2 regions of the Streptomyces sp. 11-1-2 genome follow, and region 2 is predicted to be linked to the other one. Evidence: predicted binding sites of a transcription regulator. Region 2 holds the regulator's gene; the other holds the start of a gene.

Region 1 (3,404 bases), 2.7 Mb from region 2:
CACGAAGTGGGGCGAGATCAAACCCGCCCTGCCGGCGGCCGCCGTCCTGTCCACCGTGGGTGTCGCGGTGAGCGTGGGGCTCACCGCGACCGCAGGGCACTATGTGGTGGGACTGGACTGGCGACAGGCGCTGATCATCGGCGCGGTGGTGTCGTCCACGGACGCGGCGGCGGTCTTCTCGGTGCTGCGCACGGTGCCGCTGCCCAAGCGGCTCACGGGCATCCTGGAGGCCGAGTCGGGCTTCAACGACGCCCCCGTGGTGATCCTGGTGGTCGCCTTCTCCAGCCAGGGCCACATGGAGTCCTGGTACGCCCTGATCGGCACGATCGCCCTGGAGCTGGCGATCGGCGCGGTGATCGGCCTCGCGATCGGCTGGCTGGGCGCGTACGGGCTGCGGCATGTGGCACTGCCCGCCTCGGGTCTGTACCCGATCGCGGTGATCGCCATCGCGGTGACCGCCTACGCGGGCGGTGCGCTGGCACACGGGTCCGGCTTCCTCGCCGTCTACCTCGCCGCGCTCCTTATGGGCAACGCACGGCTGCCGCACTGGCCGGCGACGCGCGGCTTCGCCGAGGGGCTGGGCTGGCTCGCCCAGATCGGGATGTTCGTCCTGCTGGGACTGCTGGTCACCCCGCATGAGCTGGGCGATGACGTCCTGCCCGCCCTCGCGGTCGGGCTGGTGCTGACCGTGGTGGCCCGGCCGGTGTCGGTCCTGCTCAGCACGGCGCCGTTCCCGCTGCTCTGGCGGGAGAAGGCGCTGCTGTCCTGGGCCGGGCTGCGCGGGGCGGTGCCGATCGTCCTGGCGACCATCCCGGTGGTCAGCGATGTGCCCGGCAGCAGCCGGATCTTCAACATCGTCTTCGTGCTGGTGATCGTCTACACCCTGGTCCAGGGGCCGACGCTGCCCTGGCTCGCCACCCGGCTGCGGCTCGAGGAACCCGAGCCGGCCGACCTGGGCATCGAATCGGCGCCCCTGGAACGGCTGCGCGGCCATCTGCTGTCGGTGTCGATCCCCCAGGCGTCCAAGATGCACGGCGTCGAGGTCGGCGAGCTGCGGCTGCCCACGGGAGCCGCGGTCACCCTGGTGGTCCGGGGCGGGACCAGCTTCGTACCACTGCCCTCGACGATGCTGCGGCGCGGTGACGAGCTGCTCGTGGTGGCCACGGACCCGGTGCGCGACGCGGCGGAACGGCGGCTGCGGGCGGTGGGCCGGGGCGGCAAGCTGGCGGGCTGGCTGGGCACGGGAGCGGGCTGAGGGGGCGGGAGCGGGGGCCCGCCGGGGCTCGCGAGGGCCCGGAACGAGAGCCGGGACCGGGAGCCGGCAGCGGGCCTCGGACGGTGGGTTCGGTCACCGTATATCCCGTCCCAGTGGACTGACGCGCAGGAATACTGCACTATGGAGCGTCGTTAGCACTCATTGAGTGAGAGTGCCAGGAGGAAGAACGTGCCGACCTACCAGTACCAGTGCACCGAGTGCGGCGAGGGCCTCGAGGCGGTGCAGAAGTTCACCGACGACGCGCTCACCGAGTGCCCCAACTGCGAGGGACGCCTGAAGAAGGTGTTTTCCGCGGTCGGCATCGTGTTCAAGGGCTCCGGGTTCTACCGGAACGACAGCCGCTCCTCTTCCAGCAGCACGAGCGGCGGTTCCAGCAAGTCGGCGGCGAAGAGCGACAGCTCCGACTCGTCGTCTTCCTCGTCTTCGTCCTCGGACTCTTCTTCCTCGTCCTCCTCCTCGACGTCTTCGTCGTCGGGGTCTTCGTCGTCCTCGGCGCCCTCCTCGTCTTCGTCGTCTTCGTCGTCGAGTTCGGCCGCCTGACCCGGCCACCTCTCTTCGGCTTCATCGGCACCCCGCCGCCTCCACCGGGAGGAGGCGGGGTGTCGTTCGTGCGGACGCGGGTGGCTAGGGTGATCGCATGGTCGAGACCAGCAGGCAAGCAGACATAGGGGTCATCGGGGGATCGGGGTTCTACACGTTCCTCGACGACGTGACCGAGATCACTGTGGAGACTCCCTATGGGGCGCCGAGCGACTCGCTCGTCCTCGGCGACATCAAGGGGCGACGGGTCGCCTTCCTCCCGCGGCACGGCCGCAAGCACCACCTGCCGCCGCACCGCATCAACTACCGCGCCAACCTCTGGGCCCTGCGCTCGCTCGGGGTGCGGCAGGTCTTCGGCCCGTGCGCGGTGGGCGGGCTGCGGCCGGAGCACGGACCCGGAACGCTGCTCGTCCCCGACCAGCTGGTGGACCGCACGAAGGCGCGTACGCAGACCTACTTCGACGGCGAGCCGCTGCCGGACGGCCGGATTCCGAACGTGGTGCACACCACCTTCGCCGACCCGTACTGCCCGGTGGGGCGGAACGCGGCCGTGGACGCGGCGCGCGGACGCGGCTGGGAGCCGGTAGACGGCGGGACGATGTGCGTGATCGAGGGGCCGCGCTTCTCCACCCGGGCCGAATCGCGCTGGCATGCGGCGCAGGGCTGGTCGGTGGTCGGCATGACGGGCCACCCGGAGGCGGTGCTCGCCCGTGAACTGGGGCTCTGCTACACCTCGTTGACGCTGGTCACCGACCTGGACGCGGGAGTGGAGACCGGTGAGGGCGTCACCCACACCGAGGTGCTGAAGGTCTTCGGGGAGAACGTGGGCCGACTGCGTGAGGTGCTCTTCGACGCGGTGGGCAAGCTGCCGGAGACCTCCGCGCGGGACTGTCTGTGCACCCACGCCCACGACGGCTGGGACCTGGGGATAGAGCTTCCGTAGGGGCGGTGCGGGGTGGACGGGTAGACGCGCACGGCGGCCACTGTGGGGCGGGTGTCGCTCGCCTGGGTGACCGAGTTGTCCACAGCCCGGTGGCCGTCCACAGGCCCAAGCGGGATCGGGTGGGGGCGGGCATGGTGAGGGGGCCAGAAGCACTCGGTCCCTCACGGCAGGCGGTGATGTGCCATGTCCCATCCGTCCCCCACCCTCGCGTTACCCCGCTCCGCTCCCCCGGCCCGCGCGGTGCCCCGCTTCGATCCGGTGCGCACCGAGCGCTCCGGCGGATTCCGGCTGCGGCGGGCCGTGCGGCGGCGGCGCCGCACGATGGCGGCCGGGCTGGCGCTGACGGCCGCCGCACTCGCGGCCGCGGCACCGCCCGGCCGGGGCCACACGGACACGGAGTCCTCGCGGGCGCCCGCTCCGGCGGGCGAGGAGCGGCGGGGCGGCCCGCGCCCCGCCATGGTGTCGGCGCCGGTCCGGATCGCCGACGCGGCTGCGGTGCGGCTGCTGCACCGCGGCGACCGGGTGGATGTGCTGGCCACCCCGCTCCCGGACGCCGCACGGACCGGGTCGTCCGGTGCCACGGCACGGGTGGTCGCACGTGGGGTCCGGGTGGCCGAGGTGCCGGGATCCAGGAGCGGCCCCGCG
Region 2 (3,404 bases):
CCCGTACCCCCGGCCGGAGCGCCTACCGTCCGTTGAACGCATCCTTCAGTCGCGAGAACAGCCCTTGCTGCCCCGGCTTGAATTCGCCGATCGGGCGCTCCTCGCCACGCAGCTTCGACAGCCGCCGCAGCAGCTCCTCCTGCTCCGGGTCGAGCTTGGTCGGGGTGGTCACCTCGACATGCACGATCAGATCGCCCCGGCCGCCGCCCCGCAGATGGGTGACGCCGCGCTGGTGTAGCGGGATCGACTGGCCGGACTGGGTGCCGGGCCGGATGTCGACCTCCTCCATGCCGTCCAGCGTCTCCAGCGGAACCTTGGTGCCCAGCGACGCCGCCGTCATCGGGATGGTCACCGTGCAGTGCATATCGTCACCGCGCCGCTGGAAGACCGGGTGCGGGACCTCGTGGATCTCCACGTACAGGTCGCCCGCCGGGCCGCCGCCCGGTCCGACCTCGCCCTCACCGGCCAACTGGATCCTGGTGCCGTTGTCCACACCGGCGGGGATCTTCACGGTCAGGGTGCGCCGCGAGCGGATCCGGCCGTCGCCCGCGCACTCCGGGCACGGAGTCGGCACCACGGTGCCGAAGCCCTGGCACTGGGGGCACGGCCGCGAGGTCATGACCTGGCCCAGGAAGGACCGCGTCACCTGGGAGACCTCACCGCGGCCACGGCACATGTCACAGGTCTGCGCCGAGGTGCCCGGCGCCGCGCCCTCGCCGCTGCACGTGGTGCAGACGACCGCGGTGTCGACCTGGATGTCCTTGGTGGTCCCGAACGCGGCCTCGCTGAGCTCCACGTCCAGCCGGATCATCGCGTCCTGACCGCGCCGGGTCCTGGAGCGCGGACCGCGCTGCGAGGCGGTCCCGAAGAACGCGTCCATGATGTCGGAGAAGTTGCCGAAGCCCCCTCCGAAGCCGCCGGCACCACCGCCGCCCGCCCCGGACATCGGGTCCCCGCCCAGGTCGTAGACCTGCTTCTTCTGTGGGTCCGACAAGACCTCGTAAGCGGCGTTGATCTCCTTGAACCGCTCCTGGGTCTTCGGATCCGGGTTCACATCCGGATGCAGCTCGCGTGCGAGCCGGCGGAATGCCTTCTTGATCTGGTCCTGCGAGGCATCACGCGGCACGCCCAGGACTGCGTAGTAGTCCGTCGCCACTTACGACTCCGCCAGGATCTGTCCGACGTAACGTGCCACTGCGCGTACCGCTCCCATCGTTCCGGGGTAGTCCATGCGGGTCGGTCCGACCACGCCGAGTTTGGCGACCGCCTCGTCGCCGGAACCGTAGCCGACCGCGACGACCGAGGTGGCGTTGAGCCCCTCGTGAGCATTCTCATGCCCGATCCGCACGGTCATACCCGAGTCCTTGGCCTCGCCCAGCAACTTGAGGAGGACGACATGCTCCTCGAGTGCCTCCAGGACGGGCCGGATCGTCAGGGGGAAATCATGCACGAAACGCGTGAGGTTCGCGGTGCCGCCGATCATCAGCCGCTCCTCGGTCTCCTCCACAAGCGTCTCGAGCAAGGTCGACAGCACGATCGAGACGGTCCCCCGGTCCTCCTGTTCGAAGGACTCCGGAAGATCCTGCACCAACTGCGGCACATCCGCGAAACGCCGACCCACGACCCGGCTGTTGAGCCGGGCGCGCAGATCGGCCAGCGAGTCCTCGGTGATCGGGGTGGGGCAGTCCACCATGCGCTGCTCCACCCGGCCGGTATCCGTGATCAGCACCAGCATCACCCGGGCCGTGGCCAGCGGCAGCAGCTCCACATGGCGCACCGTCGAACGGGTCAGCGACGGATACTGCACCACCGCCACCTGCCGGGTCAGCTGCGCCAGCAGCCGGACCGTGCGGCCCACCACGTCATCGAGGTCGACCGCGCCGTCCAGGAAGTTCTGAATGGCCCGCCGCTCCGGGCTGGACAGCGGCTTCACTCCCGCCAGCTTGTCCACGAAGAGGCGATAGCCCTTGTCCGTGGGGATCCGCCCGGCGCTCGTATGCGGCTGGGCGATGAACCCCTCGTCCTCCAGAGCGGCCATGTCGTTACGCACCGTGGCCGGGGAGACCCCCAGCCGGTGCCGCTCGGTGAGCGCCTTGGAGCCGACCGGCTCCTCCGTCCCCACATAGTCCTGGACAATGGCACGCAGCACCTCGAGTCTGCGTTCGCTGAGCACCCCGCGCACCTCCAGTCCAGCGGTCTCATCAGGTCGTCCGCCTGGCACTCACCGGGCACGAGTGCCAGAACCCCTCTGCCAGTGTACGGCGGGGTGCGGTGGCATGGGCAAGAGCCGCCGCTGGCAGCAACTCTCCCCCATCCCCGTTGAGCTAGCGTCGCGGTATGGAGACGTGTTGGGAAGAGGCAGGCTGGGAGCGGCTCGCACCCGGTGTGGCCCGCCGTCGGATGCCGGAGTGGGACGAGACGGTCGGCGTGGTCGTCGGCCGGACCGGCATCCTCGTCGTGGACACCGGCGCGACCCTGCGCGCCGGGGCCGAGCTGCGCGCCCTGATCACCCGGCTGACCGGCCGCCGCCCCACCCGGATCGCGCTCACCCATCCGCACTTCGACCACGTCCTGGGCTCGGCCGCCTTCGCGGGCTGCGAGGTGTACGGGGCCACGGGCATGGACGAGCTGCTGCGCCGTGAGCGGGAGACGCTGCGCGAGGACGCGATCCGCCACGGAGTGGACCGGGACGCCGCCACCGAGGCCGTGGACCATCTGGTCGGCCCGCACCACCTGGTCTCCGGGGAGCTCACCCTCGACCTGGGCGACCGGCCGGTGCTGCTGGCCAATGTGGGGCCCGGCCACACCGCCCATGACCTGGCCGTTCTGGTGCCCGGCCGGCCCGAGGTGGTCTTCTGCGGCGATCTGGTGGAGGAGTCCGGCACGCCGCAGGCCGGGCCCGACGCGATCCCCGGCCGCTGGCCCGCCGCCCTCGACCGGCTGCTCGCCCTCGGCGGCCCGGACGCGCGGTACGTCCCGGGGCACGGCTCGGTCGTGGACGCCGGGTTCGTCCGGGCCCAACGCGACGAACTGGCGGCCCGCTTCGGCGCGTCTCTCTAGGCGTCCACCTAGCCGCCCAACTAGGCGTCCACCTAGTTGTCCGCACTTCAGGAGTGGGCGGTCGGCGCGCGCTATCGTCATCCGGATGCGACAGTACGACCCGGACCTGACCCCGCCCTGGAAGCGGCAGCGGCCCGCCCCCGAGGTCCCCGCCGAACCGGACCTCGTCGTGGAGGAGGTCACCACCGGCTTCTGCGGCGCCGTGATCCGCTGCGAGAAGACCGCCGAGGGACCCACGGTCACTCTGGAGGACCGCTTCGGAAAACATCGTGTCTTCCCCATGGAGCCGCGCGGTTTTCTGCTCGAAGGGCGTGTCGTCACCCTCGTACGCCCGCGCGCGGCGG

The links. The regulator HrcA, encoded in region 2, represses chaperone genes, less so after heat shock. The targets are predictions, from matches to a motif close to TTNGCACTCNGNNNNNCNGAGTGCNAA.
Region 1: the regulator HrcA is predicted to act here: its motif matches at 1,408-1,434, upstream of CGL27_RS29125 (FmdB family zinc ribbon protein).

The regions. Positions count from the first base shown of each region.
Region 1 covers NZ_CP022545.1:6,792,442-6,795,845, reverse strand. Annotated here, with positions in the region: gene CGL27_RS29130 (potassium/proton antiporter) at 1-1,255, shown strand, start outside; gene CGL27_RS29125 (FmdB family zinc ribbon protein) at 1,445-1,816, shown strand; gene CGL27_RS29120 (S-methyl-5'-thioadenosine phosphorylase) at 1,914-2,759, shown strand; gene CGL27_RS29115 (hypothetical protein) at 2,943-3,404, shown strand, end outside.
Region 2 covers NZ_CP022545.1:4,135,546-4,138,949, forward strand. Annotated here, with positions in the region: gene dnaJ (molecular chaperone DnaJ) at 23-1,156, opposite strand; gene hrcA (heat-inducible transcriptional repressor HrcA) at 1,157-2,173, opposite strand; gene CGL27_RS17670 (MBL fold metallo-hydrolase) at 2,338-3,060, shown strand; gene CGL27_RS17675 (DUF3097 domain-containing protein) at 3,146-3,404, shown strand, end outside.